4 regions of the Lysinibacillus sp. CD3-6 genome follow, and region 3 is predicted to be linked to each of the others. Evidence: predicted binding sites of a transcription regulator. Region 3 holds the regulator's gene; each other region holds the start of a gene.

Region 1 (7,584 bases), 1.9 Mb from region 3:
CATGACATTGTCTAAATAAGCCTCACGTTCATCCCGCTTCTTCTTCATTAGACTGACAATACGGTAATATTGCTGTGGATTTAAATATCGAAGTGCAGTATCCTCCAGCTCCCATTTTACTGTCGAAATCCCTAGACGATGTGCAAGCGGTGCAAATATTTCTAGAGTTTCTTTCGAAATACGGCGTTGCTTTTCAGCAGGTAAATGCTTTAACGTGCGCATATTATGCAGACGGTCAGCAAGCTTAATCAAGATGACGCGAATATCTTGAGCCATTGCTACAAACATTTTGCGGTGATTTTCCGCCTGTTGTGCTTCCTTCGATAAATATTTTATTTTCCCAAGCTTCGTTACTCCGTCAACAAGCACTGCTACTTCCTCGCCAAATTCACGGACTAAATCATCCCGTGTAAATTCCGTATCTTCCACAACATCGTGTAAAAAGCCTGCTGCTACAGTTTCTGGATCCATTTGTAATTCAGCTAAAATACCCGCAACTTGCACTGGGTGAATAATATACGGTTCACCAGAGCTACGGAATTGCTCAATATGCGCATTTCTTGCCAATTCATATGCTTTTTTCACGAATGCGACATTTTCCTCATTCATGTAGGATTTGACTAAATCAAAAACGTCCTCAGGAGTCAAAATTTGCTCTTTCGCCATAACATGTCCACCTTGCTCGTCAAATTTTTCAGATTAGATATAAACTTAATTGTATAAAAAATAGAGGTCGATTGTAAAGGGACTGTGTCATATAGTTTAGATAATATCGTGAACACTTCGTATTAATGGGTTAAAAATACATTATTATAGATAAAAAGGCCCTTCGTGAAGTCAATCAGCTTCACAAAGGGTCTTTCATTTACTAGTTAGTTTGCTTTGTTGTAAGCAACCGCAATTTTCGCACCAACTACTGCATTGTTTTTCACTAATGCAATGTTTGCATCAAGGCTCTTACCTTCTGTTAATTCTTTTACTTTGCCAAGTAAGAATGGCGTTACGTTTTTACCTTGAATTCCATTTTCTTCAGCTTCTTGTAACGCTTTTTCAATAATGCTAGTGATAAACTCGTGCTCAAGCGCTTCTGCTTCTGGAATAGGATTTGCAATCACTGCTCCACCTTGTAAACCTAAATCCCATTTAGCACGTAACATTGCTGCTACTTCTTCTGGTGTATCAAGCTTAAAGTTTACATCAAATCCACTTTGGCGTGTGTAGAATGCAGGAAGCTCTGGCGTGCCATAACCTACAACAGGTACACCTTTTGTTTCAAGATATTCAAGTGTTAAACCGATATCTAAAATTGATTTAGCACCCGCACAAATAACAGCAACATTTGTTTGTGCTAATTCTTCTAAGTCAGCTGAAATATCCATTGTTGTTTCAGCACCGCGGTGCACGCCACCGATACCACCTGTAACGAAAATTTCAATGCCAGCAAGCTCTGCACAAATCATTGTTGCAGCAACTGTTGTTGCACCTAATTTTTTCGTCGCTAATAAATAGCCTAGGTCACGGCGAGATGTTTTAGCAACACCTTGTGCATTCCCAAACATTTCTAGTTCTTCGTCAGATAAACCGATTTTAATTTTACCGTCAATTAACGCAATCGTTGCAGGCACTGCACCGTTGTCACGAATAATTTGCTCTACTTCACGTGCTGTTTGTACGTTTTGAGGATACGGCATACCATGTGAGATAATTGTTGACTCTAATGCAACAATTGGTAGTCCTTTTGCTTGTCCAGCTTTTACTTCTTCTGATAATACGATGAATTCTTTCATGTGTTATTCCTCCATTTCACTCTTTAACAATTCTTCTGATAATTCAGGTCTTACTGTGTACGGGGATGCCAGTGTATTTTTAGCATTTGTTAAGCCTGCATCAATACAAACATCAAGAGATTGTCCCCTTAACCAACTATGGATGACAGCACTTACAAAAGCATCACCAGCGCCCGTTACATCTTCAATTTTAGTTATTTCCTTAGCAGCAAAATGACTTGGTGTACTAGTTGCAGATGCAGCATAGACACCTTTGCTACCTGCCGTAATAATGACATGCTCGGCACCTAATTGAAGAATCTTTTGAATAGCTTTTTCATAGCTTGCATCGGTTTCAATTTTATGACCAACGATTGTTTCTGCTTCATCTGTGTTACAAATAAACCATGTAACCCCTTGCAATGTATCTGGTAATCGATTCATTTTTGGTGAAGATACAGGTACAATGACAAACGGAATAGCTCGCGCAATCGCTACTTGTTGGATGTAAGCGACCGTTTCTTTCGGGCAATTTAAATCCATAATAAAGCAGCCTGCATTCATCAACATTGGCTCATATTTCTTCAATAAACTTGGCAATAACAAATCATAAACTTCCATGTTTGCAACAGCTAATGCAAGTTCACCTTGCTCGTCCATAATCGCAGTATAGGAACCAGTTGAAGCATCTGGTAACTGCTCGACATAGCGTAAATTCATAAATGATTCTGATGCTTCTTGGATTACTTGCCAATCCGCATCCTTTCCAGCTGTCGTGAGTAACGTCACCTCATGATTAAGTCGACCTAAATTTTCCGCAATATTACGACCAACCCCACCTACACTAAATGAGGAGCTAGCAGGATTAGAAGTTCCTAATTGCACGGTCCCTCTTACATGAAATTTCCGATCGAGATTAGCCCCGCCGATACAAATAATTTCATTTTCCTCAGGTAAAATATAAGCACGGCCAACAATCTTTCCTTGCTTCGTTAAGCTCGACACTAAGTTTGCAAGTACTGGACGTGACAGATTCATCTTATCTGCCATCTCTTGCTGAGACATAAACGGATTTTTACGAATTAAAGCCAGTACCGCTTGTTCTCTTTCATTCATAGCATCACCTTTTATTATATTTGTTTACATTATAAACTTTTGTTTGAATATTGTCAAACATATCTCTTATTCACAATTACCTAACTGGTTTTACGGCAAAAAAATAGCACGCTAGAATACTTCCTAGCATACTATTTGTACTTTTTATGTCGTTTATACTATTATGTTCAATTCACTCTGTTCATTACAATCAGAGCAATGATTTATATTTTAATGTGCTAGTTTATTCAGCGTTTGTTTTTTCACTATGATGACAAACAGGCTAGCTAAAACACAAAATACACCAGCTAAGAAAAATGCCCATGTGTACGAATTGAAAAATTTATAAATTAGACCTCCACCATACGCTGCTACTGCCGCACCTGCCTGATGGGATGCAAAAATCCAACCGTAAATAATACCGCTTTTTTGCGTGCCAAAAATTTGTCTTGAAATATTAACTGTAGGCGGTACAGTGGCAATCCAATCTAATCCATAGAACGCAGTGAAAATAATAAGCAATGTGAGCGAACCTTGCATTAATGCATACGGCAATAAAACGAGAGAAGCTCCTCTTAAAAGATAATACCAAAACAGTAACCAGCGATTATCGAAGCGATCAGATAACCAGCCTGATAATGTTGTTCCAACTAAATTAAATATGCCCATAAACGATAAAAACGAAGCTGCCGTTACTAATGGAACACCGAAGCTAATACAATACGATACAAAATGCGTACCAATTAAACCACTCGTTGATAATCCACAAATAAAAAAACTACCTGCTAAAAGCCAAAATTCTTTCACTTTCACCGCAGTGAACAAACCATTAAAAGCAATAATGATTGGGTTTTTCTTTTCTACTATTACACTTTCCGTTTTTTCCTCTTCAAGTCCATACGCAAGAACTCCAACATCCTTCGGTTTATTTTTCATAAACACTAAAATAATGAAAAACATAATGGCGCTTAACACCATGATTAAAACAATTGCCCATCGCCATGAGGATTTTTCGATAATCATTGCTAATATTGGCAGAAGAACTAATTGTCCTGTTGCAGTACTGGCCGTTAATATCCCTAAAGCAAGCCCTCTTCTTTTTTCAAACCAATGATTCGCTACAAAGGGACTTAAAACGGTTAAAAAGAGACTCGCACCTAGCCCAATAATAAAGCCCCAAATTATAATTAGTTGCCATGCTTGTTGCATTAACAATGTAAGCGATATACCTATCATTAATATTGTCATAGCAGCTAGCATCATTTTCTTTAATCCAAGAACTTCGAGTAATGCTGCCATAAATGGACCAGAAATTCCATATAAAAAAAGACTGATAGCAAATGCCATTGCTATTACCGATCGGTCCCAGCCAAATTCATGTTCAAACGGGCCAATAAAAACACCTGATGAAGATAAAGTAATGCCTGCTACAATAATTGAGAAAAATGTTATCGTTAAAATAAACCAACTGTAATGAATACGTTTCATAACGCCACCTACATTTCTTGAAAAATGTAAAACGAATGTTTTTAAATGAAAAAAGTTTAGAAAACCGTTATGCTAAAAATATATGTATATACATATATAATAATGACTTGTTAATTTAGATGTCAAGAAAATAATTCCATTTTAGTGGTACAATGTAATATAACGAAAAAAGAAAAGGAGATCTAGTTATGGAGAGAAATTACACAGACATTGACTATACTCAAATTTGCGTATGTGCAAATCTTAGAAAAAAGACTAGGGCCGTAACGCAACTATATGATAAAGTACTTGAACCTACTCAATTAAAAGTTACTCAATACTCGATGCTAGCAAATATCGCCCGCCATCAAGCAGTTTCAGTAAGTCAACTAGGTGATATTCTATTACTTGATCAGACAACGATAACCCGTAATGTCAATCTATTGAAGAAAAACGGCTATGTGGATGTTACTCGTGATACACAAGATGGTCGAACAAAAATCATTTCCTTAACGGCTATTGGTATTGAAAAGCTAAAGGAAGCAACGCCTCTTTGGATGGATATACAAGAAAAAATTATTCAAGATATTGGCCTCGACAAATATAAAGACTTTTATGAAACACTTAAAAAAATGCAAAAAGTATTGAAATCCTACGAATAACGGTATTTTTCAAATTGTTTGGGTGCCTGGCACTCAATAAATGAAAAGGCTGTCCCAATATATGGGACAGCCTTTTCATTTATTAGTATTGAATTAATGTTTTTACGCTTAAATCGCCAAGTTTTGCACGACCGTTTAGCTCGTTTAGCTCGATTAGGAATGCGCAGCCAACAACTTCTCCACCTAATTGTTGAATTAAGCGAACAGTTGCCTCTACCGTACCACCAGTAGCTAATAAGTCGTCACAAATAAGCACTTTTTGACCTGGTTTGATGGCATCTTTATGCATTGTTAATGTATCTTTACCGTATTCTAAACCGTAATCGGCACTAATTACTTCACGTGGCAATTTTCCTGGTTTACGAACTGGTGCAAAGCCAATTTCTAGTGCATAGGCAACTGGGCAACCAATAATGAAGCCACGAGCTTCAGGACCTACAATAATTTCTGCGCCAACTTCTTTAGCGTATTCAACGATTTGGTCTGTTGCATATTTGTAAGCTGGTCCATTATCCATAATTGTTGTAATATCTTTGAAGCTAATGCCTTCTTTTGGCCAGTTCTCAACTGTTGTCACGTATTGCTTTAAATCCATAGTTCTTGCTCCTCCTACGAAATTGTATTCGCATATAAATTTAATCGTTCATCAAACCATTGCTTTAGCTCTATATATGGTGCATAGACAAGTTTTTGCTCTATTTCAATCTGTTCTGAACGTTGTTTGTAAGACGGCGCCTCAGTTAATGCAGTTTTCGGCACATTCACGTTGACAGTCGTCAGTCCACTCTCCATTCTAACAAAATTGAGCTCAAAAAACACCTGTGTCATAAATTTTAATGCTTCTAACGGCCAACCCGTATGCTTTGCTAAATCTGTTAGATGCATATCTAATGGAAATGCAGGACGTTGCTTTAAAAATTTATAGTACCAGGCAAATTGTTCACGTGTAGGCATTCCGTTGAAGTACTGGGAATCTGGCATATAAAAATGCGCATAAATACGGGAAGGTGCTGTTTTTTGTAATACATTTTCTAATAATTGAACGTTATGCGGTAAATCAAGCAACACAATGTAATTTGTTTGCTCTACATTGGACAGCTCTGCATCAACTAATTGTATTGGCACACCAAGCAATGAATGATAATAGCTAATTGTCTCAGGACGGAACGCATAAAAAACAGCTTCCTCCTTCGGCACTGTATGCAACCATCGAGATGTTTGACGAATTCCACGAATATCAAATAATTGCCACTCCGTCGTTTGGACATCTTCAATCATAAATTGTGGCTTTTTACGTCCTTGCCACTCATTTATTTGAAGGTCCCCAATAAACGAAACTTTAATGCCGTATGTCAGCTCATTGAACAAATGCCCTTTATTAAATCCTACACTATCCAATTTCTCTAAGCCGTCTGTTAATTCCATTTTAATGTGATTTTCAGCAGCGCCAATTTTACGCATTGATGCAATTTCCACATCCTCAAGCACATACACTGGCTTCGGGAAATCTGTGCCAAACGGGCCGAGCGTCGCAATTTCTTCAATAGCTTCCGTGGAGATTTCATCAATTTTAAGCGGAATATCGATTGAAACAACTGGCGTTAATTGCTCTTCTGTTAAACATTCCCTTGCCTGCACATCCAATCGCGCGCGCAGTTCATCCACATGCTCCAATGGTAACGTCATTCCCGCGGCCATCGGATGTCCGCCGAAATGTGGTAAAATATCTCTATTTTTCGCCAATTCATTATATAAATGGAACCCTTCAATACTACGGGCAGATCCTTTCGCTGTCCCTTTTTCCAAGTCTAGTGATAGAACAATTGTTGGTCGATAATAAAGTTCAACAAGTCTGGATGCTACAATACCTACAACACCAGCATTCCAGCCTTCACCTGCTACAACTAAAACAAGAGAGTCCCCTATCTTTTCATCTGCTTCAATGAAGGCAATCGCCTCATCTGTAATACTTTTTACAATATCTTTTCGCTCTGTATTACAGCCATTTAACTGCTTCGCTAAAGCTGTCGCCTTCGGTGCATCCTCTGCCATGAGTAATTCAACAGCTGGAGATGCTTCGCCTAGTCGTCCAACTGCATTAAGACGAGGTCCAAAATAAAAGCCAATCGTTTCTTCATTTATAGTGGCTTGCTCAGCACTTGCTACTTCACACATTGCTTGTATCCACGGGCTAAGTGAGCGTTTCATTTCCTCAATGCCACGTTTTACTAGGTAACGGTTTTCGTCAACTAAAGGTACTAAATCTGCAACGGTACCTATTGCCACAAACTCAAATAAATGGGTTGGCAGCTCCCCATAAAGGGCGTGCGCTAATTTAAATGCCACACCAACACCCGCTAGCTCACCAAACGGATAATGCCCTTCTGGTACGCGCGGGTGTAAAATGATATCCGCCTGTGGTAACTCTTCCCCAGGCTCATGGTGATCTGTCACAATGACATCCATCCCAAGTTCCTTAGCCACTCGAATCGGTTCAATACCTGAGATACCATTATCAACCGTTATAATTAATTGAATGCCCTCTTCATGGGCTTCACGAAATAATGCTTCGCTCGGACCATAGCCATGTAAGA
Region 2 (7,584 bases), 140 kb from region 3:
CTTTATATTTTGTAATCGAAAGGTATAATGCATTGTTGGCTTACGTAAATCGGCATCGACAATTAAAATTTTTTTCCCTTCTTGTGCAAATACCACGCCTAAATTGGCGACATTTGTAGACTTCCCTTCACCTGGCGTCGCCGAAGTGACTAAAATGGTTTTTATATCTTGGTCTGGCATCGCGAAAGTAATGTTTGTTCGTATTGTACGAAATTGCTCAGAAACAATTGAATTACTATTGCCAATGGTCACAAGCTTTCTACCCATTTTTACTAGTTTTTTTTTATTAGTTCTTTTATGTTGAAACACGGTGACTCCCTCCTTCTGTTACGGGATTTCATTATATGTTTTTATAGTTCGTACTATTAATTTTGCTGATTATTCCTATAATAGGTAATCCGATGATTTCTTCAATATCCTGCTCTGTCTTAACCGTTGTATCTAAGCACTCTAACAATAAAGCAACACCAGCGCTTAGTATGAACCCAATCATTGCAGCCGCTACTATATATAAATTTTTATTTGGAGCTACTGGCTCAGGCTTGTCATCTAATTTCGCGACGGACAAAATATTAATATTGTCAATTGTCATTAACACTTGTATTTCCTCTTGAAATACGCCTGCTACTGTATTGGCAATTTCGACTGCCGTTTCTGGCTTTTTATCGCGGACAGCAATATTGACAACTTGAGAATTACTGGCGTTCGATACAGTAATCTGTTCCTTTAGTTTTTCAGGCGTACTATCTAAATGAAGTTGGCTAATCACTTTAGATAATATAGCAGGGCTTTGAATAATAACATTATACGTATTAATTAAGCGTAAGTTTGTTTCTACTTGCTGTACCCCTAATAGCGCTTGATCGGTATTTTTTTGATTGACTAAAAGCTGTGTCTGCGCCTCATAGGTTGGCTTTATAATAAAGTAACTGAGAAACGCCGTGACTAATGCTAAGAAAAGTGCAAAACTGATAATATAGAGCAGTTGCTTTCGCACTATTTTTAATACATCCTGTAATGTGATAGTTTCTTGCAACGACTTTCACCCCTCGACATAACATAGGCTAGCTAATCTATATTCCCTAGTTACAGTAAAAATTTATTCAAAAAGTTTTATGGCCTATTATATTATCGATATCGCTCTTTTATTCATGGTTGATAAAGAGACATAGTTGTTATTTAAGCTTATAACTTCTGTGCGTAATAGGCGGTTTTCAAAAACAAAAAGCATATCCATTTTTTAGGTGATTCGCTTCATAAATGAACTATTAATTTTACTTAAATGACTATTAGTATAAGACCACAATTGGAATGACATATTTTTTATGTACATACGTCCCAAGTATAATCTTGCATGACGACAAATATAAAAAGACTCCCCTTGATAAAAATCAAGAGGAGCCTCTTATTTTATTATTTTGCATACTCCACTGCACGTGTTTCGCGGATAACAGTTACTTTAATATGACCTGGATAATCTAGTTCTTCTTCAATACGCTTACGAATATCACGTGCAAGACGATGAGATGCTAAATCGTCAATTTTTTCTGGTTGTACAATAATACGAATTTCACGTCCCGCTTGGATGGCATAAGATTTTTCAACACCATCATAGCTTTCAGAAATCTCTTCTAATTTTTCTAGTCTGCGAATATAGTTTTCCAGTGTTTCACTACGAGCACCTGGACGCGCTGCTGATAATGCGTCTGCTGCAGCTACTAATACTGCAATAACAGATGTCGCTTCTGTATCACCATGGTGAGAAGCAATACTATTAATAACAACAGGATGTTCTTTATATTTCGTAGCTAATTCCACGCCGATTTCAACATGGCTTCCTTCAACTTCATGGTCGATTGCTTTTCCTATATCATGCAATAAGCCTGCACGACGAGCTAATGCTACATCTTCACCAAGCTCAGCAGCTAGTAAGCCTGCCAAATGTGCAACCTCCACAGAATGTTTTAGGACGTTTTGCCCGTAGCTAGTACGGTATTTCATGCGGCCCAAAATCTTCATTAAGTCTGGATGTAGATTGTGAATGCCGATTTCAAATGTCGTTTGTTCCCCTGTTTCACGAATTTGTTCATCCACCTCACGACGAGATTTTTCAACCATTTCTTCGATGCGAGCAGGGTGAATACGACCATCCTGTACTAGCTTTTCAAGTGCAAGTCGAGCCGTTTCTCGACGAATTGGATCAAAACCAGATAAAATTACTGCTTCTGGCGTATCATCGATAATTAAATCAATACCTGTTAACGTTTCGAGTGTACGGATATTACGACCCTCTCTACCAATAATACGACCTTTCATTTCATCATTTGGCAAGTTCACAACAGAGACTGTTGTTTCTGCAACGTGGTCTGCAGCAAAGCGTTGCAGTGCCAATGATAGAATTTCACGTGCCTTTTTATCAGATTCCTCTTTCACACGCATTTCAGATTCCTTCGTCATTACAGCAATATCAGTCGCTAGCTCTTTCTCTACTTCACTTAAGATAATAGTTTTAGCTTCATCTCTTGTTAATGCAGAAATGCGCTCTAGTTCTGTTTTTTGCGCTGCAACGAGCTCGTCCACTTTGCTTTCCATCTGTTCAATATGCTGTTGTCTTTCAGCTAGAGCTTGTTCCTTACGCTCTAAGCCGGCTTCTCTCTTATTCAGAGCATCATCCTTGCGATCAAGATTCTCTTCTCTTTGCAATAAACGGTTCTCTTGTTTTTGAAGTTCTAAACGACGATCACGAATGTCATTTTCTGCTTCAGTGCGAAATTTGTGAGTTTCATCTTTGGCTTCAAGTAGTGCTTCTTTCTTTAATGCCTCCGCTTCTCGTTTTCCTTCTTCAACGATTGTTTCAGCGACATGCTTAGCACCAGTGATTTTTGAGTCATTCACTTTTTTCATGTAGATATAGCTAACAGCGGCACCAACGATGAGTCCAAGCAAAGCGGAGATGATAGTAATTCCATCCATATGAACACCTCCTCTTGCTATTTGGGTAATACAGGTTCAGTCGGCGCATACAAAAATTGTACTGCCTATTTTAAAGTCATAATTCAGAAATTATACATATTTAATTGTATAGCTAGCCTCAAGCTCTGTCAAGGATAGACGGGCATCTGTTCGCCTATCCACAAGAAAAAAAGTAAGTCATATCCATTAGATGTATATATTAACTATTACTTTTGAGCTAGAAAAAATACCTTCTTAGATGAAAATTCTTTTTATCAGGACGAAGGTTATAATACAATTATTACCACAATCACTGTCATCTTAATACAATTATTTTAACTTTCTTTACAAATAAACATATAGTTTATTTCTAAGCTAGTAATCAGTCACTTTTTTACAAAATTCTACATATAAAATTCTATAATGACGTTTACTAACTAATTAATTAAACGCTCACTTCATTCTATTTATCTAGTAATGAAGACAAAAAAATCGTTCTCACTCTAAAAGAGTGAGAACGATTTAGCTTATAGAGAACGTCCATCATTCATTTTTACTGCGTACGGACGCTTTCCGCGTAAGCCACAACCTTCTCTTATCGGTAGTAAATTACGTCTTACGTGCGTGCGTTCCCTGAGAAGTTGCCGCCCTCAGAATCATTCTAACGTTTGTTAGAAGAAAGAACGATGTCTATTATTTTTCATCTTCAAGAAGAAGCATTAACTCTTCATCCATTTCTTCATCATCATGTGCTGCAATTGTATACGATTGTGCTGCAATGCCATAAGAAGAGCGAATTTTATTTGCAATTTCTTCTAAAACTGCAGGGTTTTCTTTTAAATATTGTTTTGCATTTTCTCGACCTTGGCCAAGACGTTCATCACCGTAAGCGTACCAAGAGCCACTTTTTTGAACGATGTCTAATTCAACACCTAAGTCGACAGTTTCGCCTTCTTTTGAGATACCTTCACCGTACATAATATCTACTTCTGCTGTACGGAATGGTGGGGCTACTTTGTTTTTTACAATTTTAATTTTTGTACGGTTACCCATAATGTCATTACCTTGTTTTATCGCTTCTGCACGACGAACTTCTAAACGGACAGAGCTGTAGAATTTCAGCGCACGACCACCAGGTGTTGTTTCTGGATTACCGAACATAACACCAATTTTTTCACGAATTTGGTTAATGAAAATAGCGATTGTTTTTGATTTATTGATAGCACCTGAAAGCTTACGTAATGCTTGAGACATTAAACGAGCTTGTAAACCAACGTGAGAGTCACCCATGTCACCTTCAATTTCAGCTTTTGGTACTAATGCTGCAACAGAGTCAATAACGATAATATCAATAGCACCACTACGTACTAAAGCTTCTGCAATTTCAAGCGCTTGCTCACCAGTATCTGGTTGTGATAATAAAAGCTCATCAATATTAACGCCTAATTTTTGAGCATAAATCGGATCTAATGCATGCTCAGCATCTATAAATGCTGCTTGTCCACCTTTAGCTTGTACTTCCGCAATAGCATGTAGCGCAACTGTTGTTTTACCTGATGATTCTGGACCATATACTTCAATAATACGTCCACGTGGATATCCACCAACACCCAATGCTGCATCAAGCGCTAGCGAACCACTAGAAGAAGTAGCAATTTCTAAATCTGTTTTTTCGCCTAGCTTCATGATAGAGCCTTTACCGAAATTCTTCTCAATTTGTTTTAACGCCTGTTCTAAGGCTGCTTTACGATCACTCATTTATTTTCCTCCTTCGAAAAACTGTTCACTGTTATTGTCTATCTCTACTATACTTGTTTTTTTGAGAACACGCAAGAAAAAAGCGAACATTTATTCGATTTTAATCAAAAATAAAAATTTGGATAAGTTTTTCCTACCCAAATTCCCATTTTCAACTATAAACAATTATGCTAATCATAATTGCGCTACATGTTTTCAATCATACATACTGCTCAGTAATAGTTGCATCTTAGTCCTGAACTACATGCATTTTTTATATCATTCTTGCTGCGGCTAATTAAAAGCGTTTTATATAACCTCGTTCTTCTAATTGCTGCATTAAATAATGGAATGTAAATTTAACTGCACGTAAACGATTTGTATTGCGCATACCTGATAAATGCAGTAAATATGTTATTGGCTCTTCATCACCTATAGCAATCCCAATCCAGACAGTTCCAACTGGCTGATGGTCATGTGCTGTAGGACCAGCCGCTCCTGTTAACCCAATACCAATATTCGTGCCGAATCTTTCCCGCACGGCGCTAGCCATTGCCGCAGCACATTCACTGCTTACAATACCATAAGTATCTAATAGTTGTTGGTCGATACCTAGCTGCTTTACTTTAGCATCTTCTGTATAGGTAACTACGCCTCCGATAAGTGAATTGCCAACACCTGGAATCTCAGCTAGCTCTGATTGAAATAAGCCTGCTGTTAAGCTTTCGGCTGCAGAAATCGTTAAATTATTATCTTGCAACATTTCTACCGTTTTTGAGGCAAGTGAATCATCATTAATGCCATATTGGAAGTCTCCTACAATAGCACGAATCTCCGACACTTTACCAGCAATCAGCTGTTGAGCTTCCTGTTCTGATTGCGCCTTAGCTGTGACACGTAAAGTTACTTCTCCATCAGCAGCGAGTGGAGCAACTGTCGGATTTGTTTGTGAATCTAATATATCCTGCACACGCACTTCTAGCTCGGCTTCTCCAATGCCATAAAAGCGCATTACATGAGACACGATGACTCCGCCATCATTTAACATTGTACCAAGCTTTGGCTTTGCTTCGAATTGGAACATTGGCTCCAGTTCTTTTGGCGGCCCAGGAAGTAAAATGTAGGTACGTTTATCCTTTGTCAATATCATCCCTGGAGCCATACCATGATGATTAGCTAGCACCTCGCTACCTGCTAATACTAGCGCCTGCTTACGATTATTTTCTGTCATTGCGATGCCTCGTTTAGCAAAAAATTGCTCAATGTATGACAATGCAACTTGATCGATAACAAGATCTAGCCCAAGATGACGAGCAATGGTCTCCTTCGTTAAATCATCCTTTGTAGGACCTAAACCACCTGAAAAAATGATAAGATCAGCGCGCGATTCCGCTATAGTGATTGCTTCCTCTAAACGTTTTGAATTATCCCCAACAACCGTATGATAATAGACATTGATGCCTAATTCAGAAAGCTGATTAGAAATAAATTTCGCATTTGTATTTGAAATTTGTCCAAGTAATAACTCTGAGCCAACTGCAAGGATTTCAGCATTCATGATTCACAAGACCTTTCTTATTTAGACTCAAGTAATACACGTCGATTTAGATAGAAGTAATCCCATCCAGACCAAAGTGTAAAGAACAATGCAATATATAGCATTATTGTATCAAATGGGATACCGAAAATCACAAAAATTGTATTGTGTAAAAGAGCAGCTGCAATAGCTACAATTTGTGCCCATGTTTTAATCTTACCAAGCTGATTCGCCGCTACGACTTCTCCGCCACCTGCAAGAATTAAACGTAAACCTGTTACCGCAAATTCACGGCTAATAATAACAATAATCACCCAAGCTGGTGCCATACCAAGCTCTACCATTAAAATAAACGCTGCAGAGACAAGTAATTTATCCGCTAAAGGATCTAAAAATTTACCAAATGTCGTTACAAGATTATACTTTCTCGCATAGTAACCATCTACCCAATCCGTCGTTGATGCAATGATAAAAATAAGAGCTCCTACAAAATGATGGACTGGCATTTCTGCACTAAATAAGTTCATTGTTCCCCAGCCGAAATCAAACATCATAACAATTACAAAGAACGGAATAAGTAAGATACGTGAAATGGTAATTTTATTTGGAATGTTCATTTTTCTAACACCTTTCATGATGAAAGAAAGTAGTCATCGATAGGATGACTACTGTTCTTTATTGAAATTGACGACAATATTTTGCGTTACGATTTGCTGTGCGTACGTTAAAAGTTCGTCATTAATATAAACCTTAGCTTGAGTTGAATTGCCTAAACGAATACGCGCATAGTTTTGTGCTGTTGCATCAAACTCAACAACTTCACCTGCGTTATAAACACGCGTATCTGCTAGTAATTCTTGTTGTTGTTGGTCGCGAATACCAATAAAAGTAGGACCTGATACTTCAATGCGAATTTTAAATGTATCAGCACCTGTTAACGTATAAGATGTTGTAGCACCATCTGATTCGATTGTTCCTGCTGAAACCGTTTGCTTAACTTCTTCTTCAGTTTTATCAGTTTTATCTTCATCTGATGTTTCATCTGTTTGATCTTTCGTCGCATCTGCTTGTGCCTTTTTATCTTCTTCGGCTTTATCTTTTTCACTATCAATTGGTTTTGGTTTTTTATCGTACTCCACTACTGGTGTTGTATCATCATATTCATTTGTTCCTGTTTTACTTTTTGATTGTAAAAGAACCCAAATTGCAACAATGATTACGATAATAAATAAACCGACAATGACTTTGGGCATAGCCTCCATCATTTTATTTGAAGGGCTTTTTGAAACTTTTCTTCTAGTTGAAGTTTGAGTCATCGATTGGCTTACTTGGTCGTTCTTTGTGCCTGGTAGTTCGCT
Region 3 (7,584 bases):
TTTAAATTCTCGTTACATAAAGGTGAGAAAAGTGTAGATGATATTTTCCTTTTAGGCGATAATCCTTTATTGCCTACGATTACTGAGTTTTTAAGTAATAATTTTACGATGCCAATTACTGTGTTAAATGATGACATGGTGCAAAAATCATTCCCTCAATTTTCAGAGAAGTTTGCGAGTCTCATAGGGCTGGCTTTGAAGGAGGTGCACTGATGGTACCTGAAATAAACCTCTTACCGAATTTAGAAAAACAGAAATCAGCCCCAATACTGTTATATATAGTCATTATTGTACTCGTTAGTATCGTTTTAGCATTCATGATAATTCAATACTTTCAGGCGAGAGGCGAGGTAGCGACATTAAATGCACAGGAAATAGAGTTGACGTCACAGCAAGAGCAGCTACAAATCGAATTAGATGGTTTACGAAATATGAACGCAGGCTCGCTTGAGCAATCGGTGCAATTTGTTCATCATGTCTCTTATCCTGTGACACCATTAATTGATGAGACGCAAGCGTTGTTACCAGAGCAGACATATTTACGTAATTATAAATTTGGTGAAACAAATATAGAAATTACCGCAGATTTTGAAACGATGTCAGCTATTTCAAACTATCTTGATAAACTAAACGTAAGCCCTTATTTCACGGATATTCAAGTTGGAACAATTGAAAATTTTGAGTTATCGATTGGAGAGCAAAACGAAAGTAATTCGAAAGATAAATATCAGGAAATACCGCGTTATTCGGTAACCATCACGTTGGCAATTGATTTTATTTATTTGGCTGGAGGTAGAGAATCATGACAAGCAGCAAAAACTCAGCGATTCTTCTGCTTACCGCATTAGTCGCAGCACTGTTATTTGCACTCTATTACTATCTATTAACACCTAAATTGGAAGAGGTAGAGGCGAAGGATCGAGACGTTCGTGCACTGCAACAAGAAATTGCAACAATCCAGGAGCAAATTACGGCATTAGATACGGTACAGCCATCACATGGGGCAAGTGTGCTATCTTTGCGTAAAAAGGTACCTCAAACCCGTGCCATTGAAGGAGTCATCCGAAATATCGAAGAAATAGAAGCAGTAACAGGAACACGGGTTGAAGCTGTAGAATTTAATAATTATGATTCCCTCGTGATGGACTCTTCGATTATTGACCCAAACTCGCCAGCAAATGAGGAGCAAGCGGTCACAGCACAACAACCTACTGAAAATAGCGAGCAAGCAGATAGTGAAGAAGGGGACAATGTACTACCAACCTCTACTATTGCTAAAGAATCATTACCAGCAGAGTTGAAGCTAGTGACATTTAGTATTGATGTCATCGCTATTGATACGAAGACAATGCTTGAATTTTTAAAGGAAATTGAAAAAATTGAACGTGTGATGAAGATCGACACATTGGATATTACCTTAACTGGGGAAGAGGTTGTATTTGAGGAGGATGCAGATTCATCCATTAAAGCTACCGTTCAGGTAACAACCTTCTATTATGAGGGTGAACAATGATGTAATGGCGCGCATACTCCAACGTATGGGCGCTATGTTAGTTTAGGAGGCAATAAAAATGGAAATGGCTTATACAATACTAGTATTCGTATTTGGACTAGTTTTTGGATCATTTTTTAATGTTGTAGGCTTACGTGTGCCGCTAAAGGAGTCAATTGTTAAGCCGCCATCGCATTGTACAAGCTGTCAAAGACAACTAACCGCAATTGATTTAGTGCCCGTTTTGTCTTATGTTTTTTTAGCAGGTAAATGTCGGAGTTGTGGGCAAAAAATTTCCTGGATTTATCCGCTAATGGAGTTGCTCACAGGCGTATTATTTGCCTTTTCATATTGGCAACTGGGCTTTAGTGAGGAGTTTTTCGTAGCGATAGTATTCATTTCATTATTAGTAATCCTTGTTGTTTCGGATATAGCGTATATGCTTATTCCTGATAAAGTGCTTTTGTTTTTTTTACCTTTATTAGCTATAGGGCGAGTGTTATCGCCTGTAACACCATGGTGGGATAGTATCGTAGGTGCCGTTGTTGGCTTTGGCATATTATATTGTATTGCTGTTGTATCACGCGGTGGTATGGGTGGTGGCGATATTAAATTATTCTTTTTACTTGGACTTGTACTTGGTACAATAAATACATTATTGACATTATTTGTAGCAGCGGTAATTGGTATGATTGTCAGCATCTTCGTGCTTAAAGTACGACAACAAGGGCGGAAAACGCCGATTCCATTTGGACCATCCATTGCTTTAGCGGCAGTTATCGTGTATTTCTATGGGGATGTCATTATTGATTGGTATGTAGGATTATGGTAAGGGGGGATATGGATGAAACCGATTATTGGTATTACAGCATTTGCAGAGGATGATTTATCGTCAAGATTGAATGTAGCCTATAGCAAAAGTGTTATTGAAGCTGGTGGCATTCCGCTTATTATTCCACTTGGGGTAGAGGAGGATGTAGCACAAATTTTATCGCTAACAGATGGCTTATTATTATCTGGTGGGCATGATGTTCATCCATTTGAATTTGGCGCTGAGCCATTACCGAAGCTCGGACAAATACATCCAGAACGTGACAAGGTCGAGCTTGCTTTAATTCATGCAGCCTTTACGAGGAAAATGCCGATTTTAGGGATTTGCCGTGGCATGCAAATACTTAATGTTGCGCTAGGTGGAACTTTGTACCAAGATATTGATAGCGAATATCATAGTAGTAAGCTGTTAAAACATACGCAACAAGCAGCTCGCGGTGTAGCAACACATTATGTGCAGATAACACCTGATACGTTGTTACAATCAATTATCGAGGAAGAAAAAATTGCTGTGAATTCTTTTCATCATCAAGCTGTAAATGTATTAGCAGAAAAGCTAATCGTTGCAGCAAAATCGAGCGATGGTCTAATCGAAGCGTTCGTTCATGAAGAATACCCGTTTTGTTTAGCAGTACAGTGGCATCCTGAAGAACAAGCAATTGTAGGCGATTTAGCTGCACAGAAGCTTTTTGCCGCCTTCACTAGTGAGAGCTTAAAATATAAAAGAGAAGCGTGAGTGCTTCTCTTTTTTGTTTGCTAAGTATGAGAATGCCTTAATGTACACGGCGATATAAGCCGACAACTTGTCCTAAAATCGAAACTTGGTCTACAATTATTGGTTCCATTGTAGCGTTTTCTGGTTGTAAGCGGAAATGATTTCTTTCCTTAAAGAAGCGTTTAACGGTTGCCTCATCCTCTTCTGTCATTGCGACAACAATATCACCGTTATCAGCTGTTGCTTTTTGTTTAACGATGACTAAATCTCCATCGAAAATGCCAGCCTCGATCATCGATTCACCCATAATTTCTAACATAAATAGCTGATCTTCACTAGTACCGTAAATATCAGGTAAAGGGAAATATTCGTCGATATTTTCGATGGCTGTAATCGGTGATCCAGCTGTCACTTTACCAACAAGCGGTACGTGGATGACGCTTTGCTTTTGAATCGAATCTTCTGGCTCTAAAATTTCAATGGCACGTGGCTTAGTAGGGTCTCGTCGAATAAAGCCCTTTTGTTCTAAACGAGCTAAATGTCCATGAACCGTTGAACTTGATGCAAGTCCAACTGCCTCACCAATTTCACGTACAGATGGCGGATAACCTTTTGCACGTACTTCTTCTTTGATAAATGCTAGTATATCCTCTTGTCTTTTCGAAACTTTTTTCATGATTGCTCACCTCTTTTTTTATATCATTCTTCTTACTATCTTCTTACTAAATAGTATAGCAGAATGCGAACACTTATGCAAACATAGGTTCGAAAAGTGTTTGACAAAAACGTCTGTTCGCTTTATCATAAGAACATACATTCCGAACAAACATTCTAAAAAGGGGTTATGATGAATGAATTGGTTTAAAAAAAATACACATATTTCAATTTTATTAGGCGCATTTTTACTTTTTGCAGGTTATCTTGTGATAACTGATCCTGGAGACATTACTTACACTGAAATTAATATTGAACATGGCGATAGCTTATGGTCGTTAGCAGAGCAATACCGTGGTAAAATGGGTACGGATGACTGGATAAAACTTGTGAAAGCCGAGAACGAATTACATAGCGTGAAAATAGTTGCAGGAAAATCACTCGTTATCCCAGTAGTGGGTGACAATAAGATACCCACCAATTCAATTGAAATTGCGAGAAGTGAAAGATGATGAATAAACAAAAAACGGCAGTTATTTACTGCCGTGTGAGTACCGAAAAAGAGACACAAAGTTCTTCATTGGAGCGACAACAAGAGGAATTACTGCGGTATGCTAAAGAACAAAGCTACGATGTGAAAAATGTTTTTTTGGATAAGCATAGTGGGTATGATGTTGAGCGCGAAGGATTGCTTGAAATGCTCGATTTTATTAAAGAAAAAGAAATAGATGCATTATTTGTGCAGGATGAAACACGTTTAGGGCGTGGTAATGCACGAATGGCTGTCCTTCATTTATTGCAAAAAACTGAAACAGATGTTTTTTCCATGCGTGATGCAGGGCCAGTACAATTAAATGAGATGGATACGATGTTGCTCGAAATTTTAGCGATTGTTGAGGAATATCAACGTAAAATCCATAATGCGAAAATTCGTCGTGGCATGCGCCGTGCAGTAGAAAATGGCTATCGTCCTGAAAACAACCTTTCCAATCGCGGCAATCCGAATGGTCAGGAGCGTAAGGAAGTGCCGATAGAAGAAATTGTGAAGCTTCGCAATCGGGGCTTTACTTATGAGGAAATTGCTACGACACTTAGAGGTCTTGGCTTCGATGTAAGTAAAGCAACCGTACATAGGCGATATCAAGAATATCAAGAAAGGTTAGCGGGCAATTAATTTGCACTGCTAGTCTTTTTTTATGGGTAAAAACGCTCCTGAATAAGATAGATAGTATGAATTAATTTTCCATTTAAGCTAGCCATTCATCTTGTAAAATAGCGTAATAGTATTCATCCCACCAATCGTCACCATACGGAATACATTTTTTAAAGTATCCTTCACGGCGCATACCGATTTTCTCCATCACACGGTAGGAGGCAATATTTTCGGGCTGGCAAGTTGCAATAATTCTATGAAGCTTCATTTTGGTAAACCCGTAATCCAATAGGGCGTGCGCTGCTTCTGAAGCATAGCCTTGACGATAAAAGGCAGGATTCAACACCCAACCAATTTCATATGTATGTTCGCCAAAGTAGGGATGGAAAACTAGATGACCAATGACTTGTTGCTGATCATGTAAAACAATAGCAAAATGTTGTGCTTGCTCTCCGCTATTATCAGTTATAAACTTTTGTACCTGCTCTTCAGAGAGAACACCTTCAGGCATGTAGTGCATTACCGTTTTATCGGACATATAGCTATAAACCGCTGGTAAATCATGTGATTCAAATTTGCGGATATGTAATCGCTTAGTTGTAATGTTCACCTTATTTCCCTCCAGTAAATTGTATATTTTTTTCCTTGTATAATTAGTTATACACGACTAACATCTGGAAGTCATGTAAATTATGGCTAAGAAGTGTTTTTAAGGGTTGGTATAACTGCATTTTAAGGGAAACCATGCTATACTTTGCATACTGAAGTAATAAAGGTATTGAAAGGTGTGTAACAATGTTATCAAAAGAAAAAATTAACCGAATTAATGAATTAGCAGCAAAAGCGAAAGCAGGCAATTTAACTGAGGAAGAGGCGAAAGAACGCACTTCTCTTCGCAAAGAATATTTAGATACATTTAGAGCATCAATGCGTGATACGATTGAAAATGTTAAAATTGTTGATGAAGAAGGCAATGATGTTACACCTGAAAAGGTAAAACAAGCGAAAAAAAATAAATTCTTAAATTAATATGTCACATTTAATCGAGTGCTAGAAAAGTCAATTTTCTATTGTTATTGCTAGATAATATTCGTTGTTCGTTCTTACATTTTTAATTGCAAGTTACAGAACGATGATAAAGTATGACATAAATCTTAAATAGTATAACAAAAGCATTGTTTTCTAAGACAATGTTTACTAAACTGTAGTAGAACAATATATAGGACGAGAAAGGATGTCACAACATAATGACTCAACATGCGGATCAACTAGCGATTAATGCTATCCGAACATTGTCAATTGATGCAATTGAAAAAGCAAATTCAGGTCACCCAGGCTTACCGATGGGGGCAGCGCCAATGGCTTACACGCTTTGGACAAAACAACTTCGCCACAATCCAGCTAATCCAAAGTGGTATAACCGCGATCGTTTCGTACTTTCAGCAGGTCACGGCTCTATGCTTTTATATAGCCTACTTCACCTTGGAGGTTACGGCCTTCCAATGGAAGAAATTCAAAACTTCCGTCAATGGGATTCATTAACTCCAGGACATCCAGAATACGGTCATACTGTTGGAGTAGAGGCAACTACAGGTCCTCTTGGACAAGGTATTGCCATGTCGGTTGGTATGGCAATGGCAGAGCGTCATTTAGCAGCTACTTATAATAAACAAGGACATGATATTGTCGATCACTATACATTTGCACTTTGTGGCGATGGTGACTTAATGGAAGGTGTTGCAGCTGAAGCCATTTCATTAGCTGGTCACTTAAAACTTGAGAAATTGATCGTCTTATACGATTCAAACGATATTTCATTAGATGGTGATTTAGAAAAATCATTCTCTGAAAACGTACAAAAACGCTTTGAGTCATATGGCTGGAACTATTTAAAGGTTGCTGACGGTACAGATGTAGATGCTGTGAACAAAGCAATCGAGGAAGCGAAAAAATCTACTGGCAAACCAACACTGATTGAAGTGAAAACAGTAATCGGTTTCGGTTCACCGAACAAATCAGGTAAATCTGATTCTCACGGTGCGCCACTAGGTACTGATGAAGTTGTATTAACAAAAGCAGCATACGAATGGGCACATGAGCCATTCCAAATCCCTGCTGAAGTATACGATACGTTCAATGCAGCCGCTGAAGTGCAAGGGGCACAATCAGAAGCAGCATGGAATACGAAATTTGAAGCATACAAAGCGGAGTTCCCTGAATTAGCAGCTCAATTCGAAAATGCAATGAATGGTAAGCTACCAGAAGATTTTGCAGCAGAATTACCAGTATATGAAGCAGGTAAATCTGTAGCAACACGTTCATCTTCAGGTGATGCAATTAATGCGATTGCAAAGAAAACACCATCGTTCTTCGGTGGTTCAGCAGACCTTGCAGGCTCAAACAAAACAACGATGAAAGGCGCAGGCGATTTCTCAGCAGACGATTATGCTGGTCGCAATATTTGGTTCGGTGTGCGTGAATTTGCAATGGGCGCAGCAATGAACGGTATGGCACTTCACGGTGGTCTAAACGTCTTTGGCGGAACATTCTTCGTATTCTCAGATTACGTTCGTCCTGCTGTACGTCTTTCTGCATTAATGGGTCTTCCTGTGACATATGTATTCACACATGACTCAATTGCTGTAGGGGAAGATGGTCCGACGCATGAACCAATCGAACATTTAGCTTCATTACGTGCAATGCCAAATCTTTCTGTAGTACGCCCTGCAGATGCAAATG
Region 4 (7,584 bases), 2.0 Mb from region 3:
TCTGTTTCCTTGCGCTTATCTTCATTGGTCGGTTGCTTCGCTGCTACGTATTTTTTCGTTCACGGTGATGACTTAGCCATGAAATTATTTCACTTAGAAGAAAATAGAGGCTATGTGAAAATTTTAGCACCAATTTTTTATTTTTATTATATTCAAAGTCCATTACATTCGATTTTACAAGCGGTTGGTGAAGCGCGTGCCGCGATGATGAATTCGATATACGGAGGCCTCGGCAAACTATTCGTTATGTTTGTACTGGCCTCTCAACCTGGGATACAAGAAAAAGGTGCTGTTGTAGCAATTGGCTTTGGTGTTTTGCTAACATCATTCTTGCATATTGCTACGGTAAGACAACGTAAAAATTTACGCGCAGGCTTCCGTATGTTTGTTGTACCTTATAGTTGTTTTATTATGGTTTGTATTGCCCAATATTTCTTCATGCAAATTATGCCACTACCATTGCTTTTAAGTAGCTGTGTTACATTATTTTTATTATTTACGCTATTATTAATGACCAATCAATTACGCTTTACAGATTTCCACTATATACGTAAATTAGCCAAGAAGGTTTAAAATTCCTTTAATTGAATATGAAGTCGCTCGTCTTCCCATATACAGAAGAACACCGTACTACTATCCAGAATATTATTTTTAGCTAACTCAGTCATTAACCATTCTTCATCTTTATGAATAATCTTTAAATGCCTATCTTGAATATCTCCATCAATGATAAGTGGATAGATAAATGCCTTCTCATCCTTTTTATAAACAGAAAGGTTGCCAGAAGGCTCTAAGTAAGCAAAAGCAATTTCCGTAACAGAAGCGATGCCATTTTCTCGTATTTGTTGACATAGATCATCCAAATTATAGCGCTGTTTCCTCATTTCGCTTTCTTGGATAATCCCATCCTTTACGAGCAATGCTGGTTCACCGTCAACTAAATCACGTATTTTTTTATTTTTTAACGATAAATAAGCACTCAATATTTGAATAAAGAGCAAAATAATAATCGGTAATATAGCATTAAATAACGGGTTATCGTAATCATCAAGTGCAAAGGCAGCAACTTCCGCAATTAATACGAACACGACTAAGTCGATAACAGATAATTCACCGACTTCACGTTTACCCATTAAACGGAAAACGATAAGTATAAACACATATAAAAAGCATGTTCTAAAAATTATTGTTAAATATTCTTCCATACAGACACCCCCATCTATATCAAGGTGACCGTATCAGTTACTTTTTATACAAAAAAAGCTGTGTCAAAAATACACATTTCGACATAGCTTGAAAAATTACAAAGGCGTTGTCCAAAAATTATTTGGGACAACGCCTTATAACATTATACTTGGTCATTTACGACACGTCCAATTGCTTGACGGTCAAATTTAACGCGAACATTATCAGCGATAACTAAAGTGACAGCTGTGTCCTCAATTGAGTCGATAACACCATGCAAGCCACCGATTGTAATAATTTTATCGCCGCGCTGTAAGCTACTTTGCATATTTTGTGTTTCTTGCTGTCTCTTTTTAGCAGGACGGATTAAAATGAACCACATTGCCACGAACATTAGAATGATCGGTGCAAAACCTAATATTGATTCCATATTCAAATTGCTAGCCCCCTTTCCAAATCTCACTTTTTTAGTATAGACTATTTCACCCTAAAAAAGCGATGAACAAGCCCAAAATTTTTCTATATTAATAATAGTTTTTCTATATTAGGTAAATTTTCGCTAAGTTACATTCCAGTATTAGAAGTTTTTAGCATTCGGCCCATTAAAACCATACTTCTCGAAAAATTCTTCACGGAAATCTCCTAGGCGATCCTCACGAATAGCATCACGCACTTGCTCCATAAGCTTCAGTAAAAAATGTAAGTTATGGTAAGAAGTTAAACGAATACCGAATGTCTCTTCTGTACGAATTAAATGACGCACATATGCGCGAGAATAGTTTTTACATGTGTAGCAATCACAGTTTGGATCGATTGGACCGAAATCACGTGCATATTTTGCATTTTTCACGACTAAACGGCCTTCAGACGTCATTAATGTTCCATTACGTGCAATTCGAGTTGGTAGTACACAGTCAAACATATCAATTCCTCGAATAGCGCCGTCAATAAGAGAATCTGGAGATCCAACTCCCATTAAATAACGTGGCTTATTAGTTGGCATTAACGGTGTCGTAAACTCTAACACTCGGTTCATCACATCTTTAGGTTCGCCCACTGATAAGCCTCCTATTGCATAACCAGGAAAATCAAGCTCTACTAGCGCTTCCGCAGAGCGACGACGTAATTCCTCGAATTCCCCACCTTGAATAATACCGAATAAGCCTTGATCTTCTGGACGAGCATGCGCTTCCTTGCATCGCTTTGCCCAACGTGTCGTTCTATCTACTGATTTCAGCATATAGTCATATGTCGCTGGGTAAGGTGGACATTCATCAAATGCCATCATGATATCTGAACCTAAATCATTTTGAATTTCCATTGCCTTTTCTGGACTTAAAAACAGCTTATCTCCATTTAAATGATTACGGAAATGGACACCTTCTTCTTCAATTTTACGGAATTGGCTCAATGAAAACACTTGGAAGCCACCTGAATCCGTTAAAATTGGGCGATCCCAGTTCATAAATTTATGCAAGCCACCTGCTTCTTTGACAATATCATTACCTGGACGAAGCCATAAATGGTACGTATTTGAAAGAATAATGCCCGCATTCATTTCTTTTAATTCCTCAGGAGACATCGTTTTAACCGTCGCTTGAGTCCCCACAGGCATAAATGCTGGTGTTTCAAAAGAGCCATGTGGTGTGTGCACAATACCTAGTCGTGCTCCTGTTTGCTTACATGTATGAAGTAGTTCATACCGAATTGCTGGTTGTGTCATAAAATAATAAATCCTCTCTTATCTAAAGTAAAAACAGTACTCCGATTTTTTGATTCTTCTCATAGAAGAATCCATGTTAACATTCAACTGCCTAAATGTTTATAAAACATTATTTACGAATTGTACTCGGACGTATAAACATTGCGTCTCCAAAGCTAAAGAAGCGATATTTTTCTTCTACCGCTTGATTATATGCGCTTAAAATCGTATCCTTTGTCGCAAGTGTACTAACGAGCATTACTAATGTCGATTTCGGTAAATGGAAGTTTGTAATTAACCCATCTACTACCGTAAATTTATAGCCTGGATAAATAAAAATAGATGTCCAACCTTGCTCTGCACGTACTTCTCCATACTTAGAGCCGATTGTTTCGAGCGTACGAGTAGATGTCGTACCAACAGCTATCACATTACCACCATTTGCTTTCACTCGGTTGATTGTAGCAGCTGCTTCTTCTGTTACACTATAAAATTCAGCATGCATTTCATGATTTTCTATAGAGTCCACACTCACTGGACGGAATGTGCCAAGACCAACATGTAGCGTTATAAAAACAATTTCCACACCTTTTGCACGAACTTGTTCTAATAGTTCCTGCGTAAAATGAAGACCTGCTGTTGGGGCTGCTGCCGAGCCACGCTCTTTCGCATATACAGTTTGATAACGTTCACTGTCATCTAGTTTTTCGCGAATATAAGGAGGCAATGGCATTTCTCCAAGTTGCTCTAAAATTTCATAAAAAATACCGTCGTATTTAAATACAAACATGCGGCCACCATGATCTAGTTCAGCTGTACAAGTAGCCGTTAGTAAACCGTCTCCAAATGTTACAACTGTCCCCACTTTAACACGCTTTGCTGGCTTTACAAGTGTTTCCCATTCATCAGTACCTGCTGTTTGCTTTAATAGCAATACTTCGATATGTGCGCCAGTTTCCTCTTTCACACCCATTAAACGTGCTGGTAATACTCTTGTATCATTTAAAACAAGACAGTCTCCAGCATGAAGCTCCTCTAATATATGAGCAAAATGCTGATGCTCAACTTTTTCTGAGCCTGGTGTCACGACCATTAAACGACTTGCCGTACGATCGACAAGTGGCGTTTGTGCGATGAGCTCCTCTGGTAATTCAAAATCAAAATCTTCTACACGCATTAAAAAAACTTCCTTCTTTTATGATTGTTGTGGATAATCATATCCAAAATGTTCGTAAGCAAGATGCGTTGCAACACGTCCACGCGGTGTACGTTGAATAAAGCCTATTTGCATTAAATAAGGCTCGTACACATCTTCTATCGTCACTCGTTCTTCACCTATGGAGGCAGCAAGTGTATCTAAGCCTACTGGGCCACCACGGAAGCGCTCAATCATATTGGTCACAAGTTTATGGTCAATATGGTCAAGCCCTCTAGGGTCAACCTGTAAAAGTTCTAGCGCTTGCTTGGCAAGGTCCTCCGTTATCATACCATCTCCAAGCACTTGTGCATAATCTCGCACTCGTTTAAGTAAACGGTTTGCGATACGAGGTGTACCACGAGAGCGCCTTGCCATTTCACCTGCGGCTATTTGTTCTATATTGACGTCAAATAAATGTGCGCTCCTAACTACAATTTCAGCTAGTGATATATCATCGTAAAATTCAAGACGAAGCAAGACACCGAATCGATCTCGGAGTGGCGCTGACAACGCCCCCGCTCTTGTAGTTGCTCCCACAAGTGTAAAGGGTGGCAAATCTAGACGGACAGAACGTGCTTCAGGGCCTTTTCCAACAACGATGTCTAAACAAAAGTCCTCCATTGCAGGATATAGTACCTCTTCAATGGCACGAGGAAGACGATGAATTTCATCAATAAATAAAACATCTCCTGGTTCCAGTGAGCTTAAAATCGCGGCTAAATCTCCTGGACGTTCAATGGCAGGACCACTCGTCATACGAACATTAACATTCATTTCATTTGCAATAATCGCGGCTAATGTCGTCTTTCCCAATCCAGGAGGACCATATAATAGTACATGATCCAAACTTTCCTGCCGAAGCTTCGCCGCTTCAATGAAAATTTGTAAGTTCTCTTTAACCTTATGCTGCCCAATATATTGAGCTAATCGTTGCGGTCTTAAAGATAATTCAAATTGTTCATCATAACTGCCTGCTTCACTTGCTATCATGCGCTCTGACATGTACGTGCCCCCCTTTCATTATTTTAATTTTAGTAGAAGCTGTAATGCCTGTTTCATATAGGCATCTGTTGTTTCCAGCTTGTCATTATCTTCGAGAAGCGGTCGGATTTTATCAAGTTCTTTTTCCGAATAGCCAAGCGCCATTAATGCTAGAATGGCTTCTTCGAGTTCATGCTTATACGGATTAACGCCAAATAACGGTAATTCATCCTCAGTGCTAGGCAACTCAATTGAGTCCATTAATGAACCAAGTTTGCCTTTTAAATCTAGAATCATTTGGCGTGCTGTCTTTTTGCCCACACCAGGAAATTTCACTAAAAATGCTTCGTCTTCTCGTTCGATGGCACTGATGACTTGTTGTGGGTTGCCAGTCGCTAAAATCGCAAGCGCACCTTTTGGTCCAATGCCTGATACTAAAATTAATTTACGGAACAGCTCTCGTTGATCTAAATTCGGAAAGCCATATAGCATTTGTGCATCTTCTCGAACATGTAGATGTACATAAATTTGTTGTTCGACAGCGGACGCACGAAATGCAAATGGATTAGGTGTATTCAACTGCCAGCCAATCCCTTGTTGCTCAAGCACAATATACTCAGGCGTAATACGCACTACTTGTCCTTTTAAATAATCATACATGTAAAATCCCTCACATTCATCGTCTTCGATTATAGCATATAGCGAACGAATGCTCGACTATATAAATGGCGATAGTACCGTTCACATGCAAAAATGACCGCCTCGGGGACGGTCATTTCTTCATCACTCTATCAATATCGTACCACAGTTTTGGCCAGTATGTTAGGGCTCGCTTCGTAAACGGTATTAAATAATCTAAAAATACTAGCTGTTGTTCTAATGGCAAATCTACAGCAAAAAGCCACTCTCTCAATAACTCATTTGGAAACTTTAAACGATGTAACTTTCTCATATCTAATCGTTGAAGGTCTGGTAATTCGTTTAAAATACTATCAATATTATAATCTACTGCTGGCAATACACGATGCAGCCATAATATATATTCATCATCGGCTTCACCAAGATGAGCAAGATCAAAATCGATTAAACGTAATTCTCCATCTGAACACCATAAGAAATTATGATGTACAACATCACCATGTAGCAACGTAAGATCTTTTTCTGGCACATTTTCTTGTTCCATTAACTGCAAAGCCTTTTCACTAAAATGAATGATTTGATCCACTTCTTCTCTCGTTAAAAATGTTCTGAATTCATTTCGTCTACTTTTAAAACGGATATGACGCATTTGCCATTTTAATAGCTGTGAGAAGGTATACAGACCTGGCACTCGTTGCCACGCAATTTTTTGATTTGTATCATGTAACGTATTTAATAGCTTTAAAGATTGTTCTCTATCTTTTTTATGTGCGAAATTCGCACTGTGGCTTCCCTCTTGCCACATTTGAACGATAAGTTGCTCATCATCACTTTTTACTAAAGGCAGGACGAGGGAGGGCTCTATTCGCCCAAGTTGGCGATGAATGACCCTCACCTTATCTGCTATTTCTAACTGCTTTGCTCGTTTCACAAAATAATGATTGGATCGATATTTATACTTCCAAATATTCGGCTTTACTTCCTCAACAATGTACGCTTTTTTACCATCGATAAGGCGTCATCCCGCCTGGGAAAAAGTTCGGTGAAACCCATGGTCCAGTTGAAGGACATGGTGGCGGGCATGGCGGTGGGCAGTGACCATGGTCATATTGCCAATTCGGCATCATTACTGGTTGTGAACCACATCCACAGGATTGGCCCATTCCATGTTGTGCACCGCATCCGCAAGTTTGACCCATTCCGTGCTGTGCGCCACATCCGCAAGTTTGACCCATTCCATGTTGTGCGCCACAACCACAAGTTTGACCCATCGGCATCATTGGCATCTGCTCAAATTGAGGCTGCATTTGTGGCTCATTAAAGAATGGTGATGAGCTCGATTCTAAGAAATTCGCACCTTCTACATATGTTGGCATTGGCTGTTGCGGCATAGCATATGGCATTTGTTGCTGTGGCATTGCATATGCATCTATTTGTGGATGCATTGGCATATGCCACCACATTTGATGATGCATTGGCTGATGGCAGCTAGAACAATGAGGTACCATTGGCATATGTGGTACCATATGAACTGGCGGTGGTGCTGGTGCTGGTGCTGGCGGTGGTGGTGGCGGCGGTGCTGGTTGTGCTACTGGTGGTGGTGGGGGTGCTGGTTGTTGCACTTGCGGCATTACTAATTGTTGATTCCAGCTAAGTTCTACTGGCTGAGGCACCCACATCGGTTGCTGTTGTTGTGGCATCGGCATTGGCATTGGAAACGGTATTGGAATCATCTGTGGTTCTGGCATAGGCATCGGTGCTGGTGGTTGAATAACAATAGGTGGTGGCACTGGCATCGGTCTTTGCACCTCTTTTTTAACACTTTCCTTAGGCTTTGTTTGAGTTGGCATCTCTTTATGCATTTGTGTTTCCTTATGTG

Evidence for each region. Region 3 encodes LexA, which represses DNA repair genes until DNA is damaged. Its sites were predicted from a motif close to CGAACATATGTTCG; they were not measured.
Region 1: FH508_RS16600 (carbohydrate kinase) is a predicted target of LexA. The motif match lies at 2,915-2,928, and genes of this name have one in related genera.
Region 2: recA (recombinase RecA) is a predicted target of LexA. The motif match lies at 4,794-4,807, and genes of this name have one in related genera.
Region 4: ruvA (Holliday junction branch migration protein RuvA) is a predicted target of LexA. The motif match lies at 5,769-5,782, and genes of this name have one in related genera.

The regions. Positions count from the first base shown of each region.
Region 1 is NZ_CP085880.1:3,335,925-3,343,508, forward strand. Features, by position in the region: gene FH508_RS16590 (RelA/SpoT family protein) at 1-666, opposite strand, end outside; gene FH508_RS16595 (pseudouridine-5'-phosphate glycosidase) at 873-1,787, opposite strand; gene FH508_RS16600 (carbohydrate kinase) at 1,791-2,882, opposite strand; gene FH508_RS16605 (MFS transporter) at 3,093-4,349, opposite strand; gene FH508_RS16610 (MarR family winged helix-turn-helix transcriptional regulator) at 4,538-4,990, shown strand; gene FH508_RS16615 (adenine phosphoribosyltransferase) at 5,073-5,585, opposite strand; gene recJ (single-stranded-DNA-specific exonuclease RecJ) at 5,600-7,584, opposite strand, start outside.
Region 2 is NZ_CP085880.1:1,254,617-1,262,200, reverse strand. Features, by position in the region: gene FH508_RS05885 (CpsD/CapB family tyrosine-protein kinase) at 1-267, opposite strand, end outside; gene FH508_RS05880 (YveK family protein) at 341-1,036, opposite strand; gene rny (ribonuclease Y) at 1,414-2,973, opposite strand; gene recA (recombinase RecA) at 3,646-4,710, opposite strand; gene FH508_RS05865 (competence/damage-inducible protein A) at 4,988-6,247, opposite strand; gene pgsA (CDP-diacylglycerol--glycerol-3-phosphate 3-phosphatidyltransferase) at 6,265-6,843, opposite strand; gene FH508_RS05855 (helix-turn-helix domain-containing protein) at 6,892-7,584, opposite strand, start outside.
Region 3 is NZ_CP085880.1:1,391,738-1,399,321, forward strand. Features, by position in the region: gene pilM (type IV pilus biogenesis protein PilM) at 1-213, shown strand, start outside; gene FH508_RS06510 (PilN domain-containing protein) at 213-806, shown strand; gene FH508_RS06515 (potassium transporter) at 803-1,513, shown strand; gene FH508_RS06520 (prepilin peptidase) at 1,572-2,324, shown strand; gene FH508_RS06525 (gamma-glutamyl-gamma-aminobutyrate hydrolase family protein) at 2,337-3,059, shown strand; gene lexA (transcriptional repressor LexA) at 3,097-3,714, opposite strand; gene FH508_RS06535 (cell division suppressor protein YneA) at 3,890-4,204, shown strand; gene FH508_RS06540 (YneB family resolvase-like protein) at 4,201-4,866, shown strand; gene FH508_RS06545 (GNAT family N-acetyltransferase) at 4,940-5,455, opposite strand; gene FH508_RS06550 (DUF896 domain-containing protein) at 5,641-5,874, shown strand; gene tkt (transketolase) at 6,093-7,584, shown strand, end outside.
Region 4 is NZ_CP085880.1:3,355,665-3,363,248, forward strand. Features, by position in the region: gene FH508_RS16675 (putative polysaccharide biosynthesis protein) at 1-573, shown strand, start outside; gene FH508_RS16680 (DUF421 domain-containing protein) at 570-1,205, opposite strand; gene yajC (preprotein translocase subunit YajC) at 1,349-1,615, opposite strand; gene tgt (tRNA guanosine(34) transglycosylase Tgt) at 1,763-2,908, opposite strand; gene queA (tRNA preQ1(34) S-adenosylmethionine ribosyltransferase-isomerase QueA) at 3,018-4,064, opposite strand; gene ruvB (Holliday junction branch migration DNA helicase RuvB) at 4,083-5,087, opposite strand; gene ruvA (Holliday junction branch migration protein RuvA) at 5,106-5,726, opposite strand; gene FH508_RS16710 (phosphotransferase) at 5,839-6,636, opposite strand; gene FH508_RS16715 (LysM peptidoglycan-binding domain-containing protein) at 6,707-7,584, opposite strand, start outside.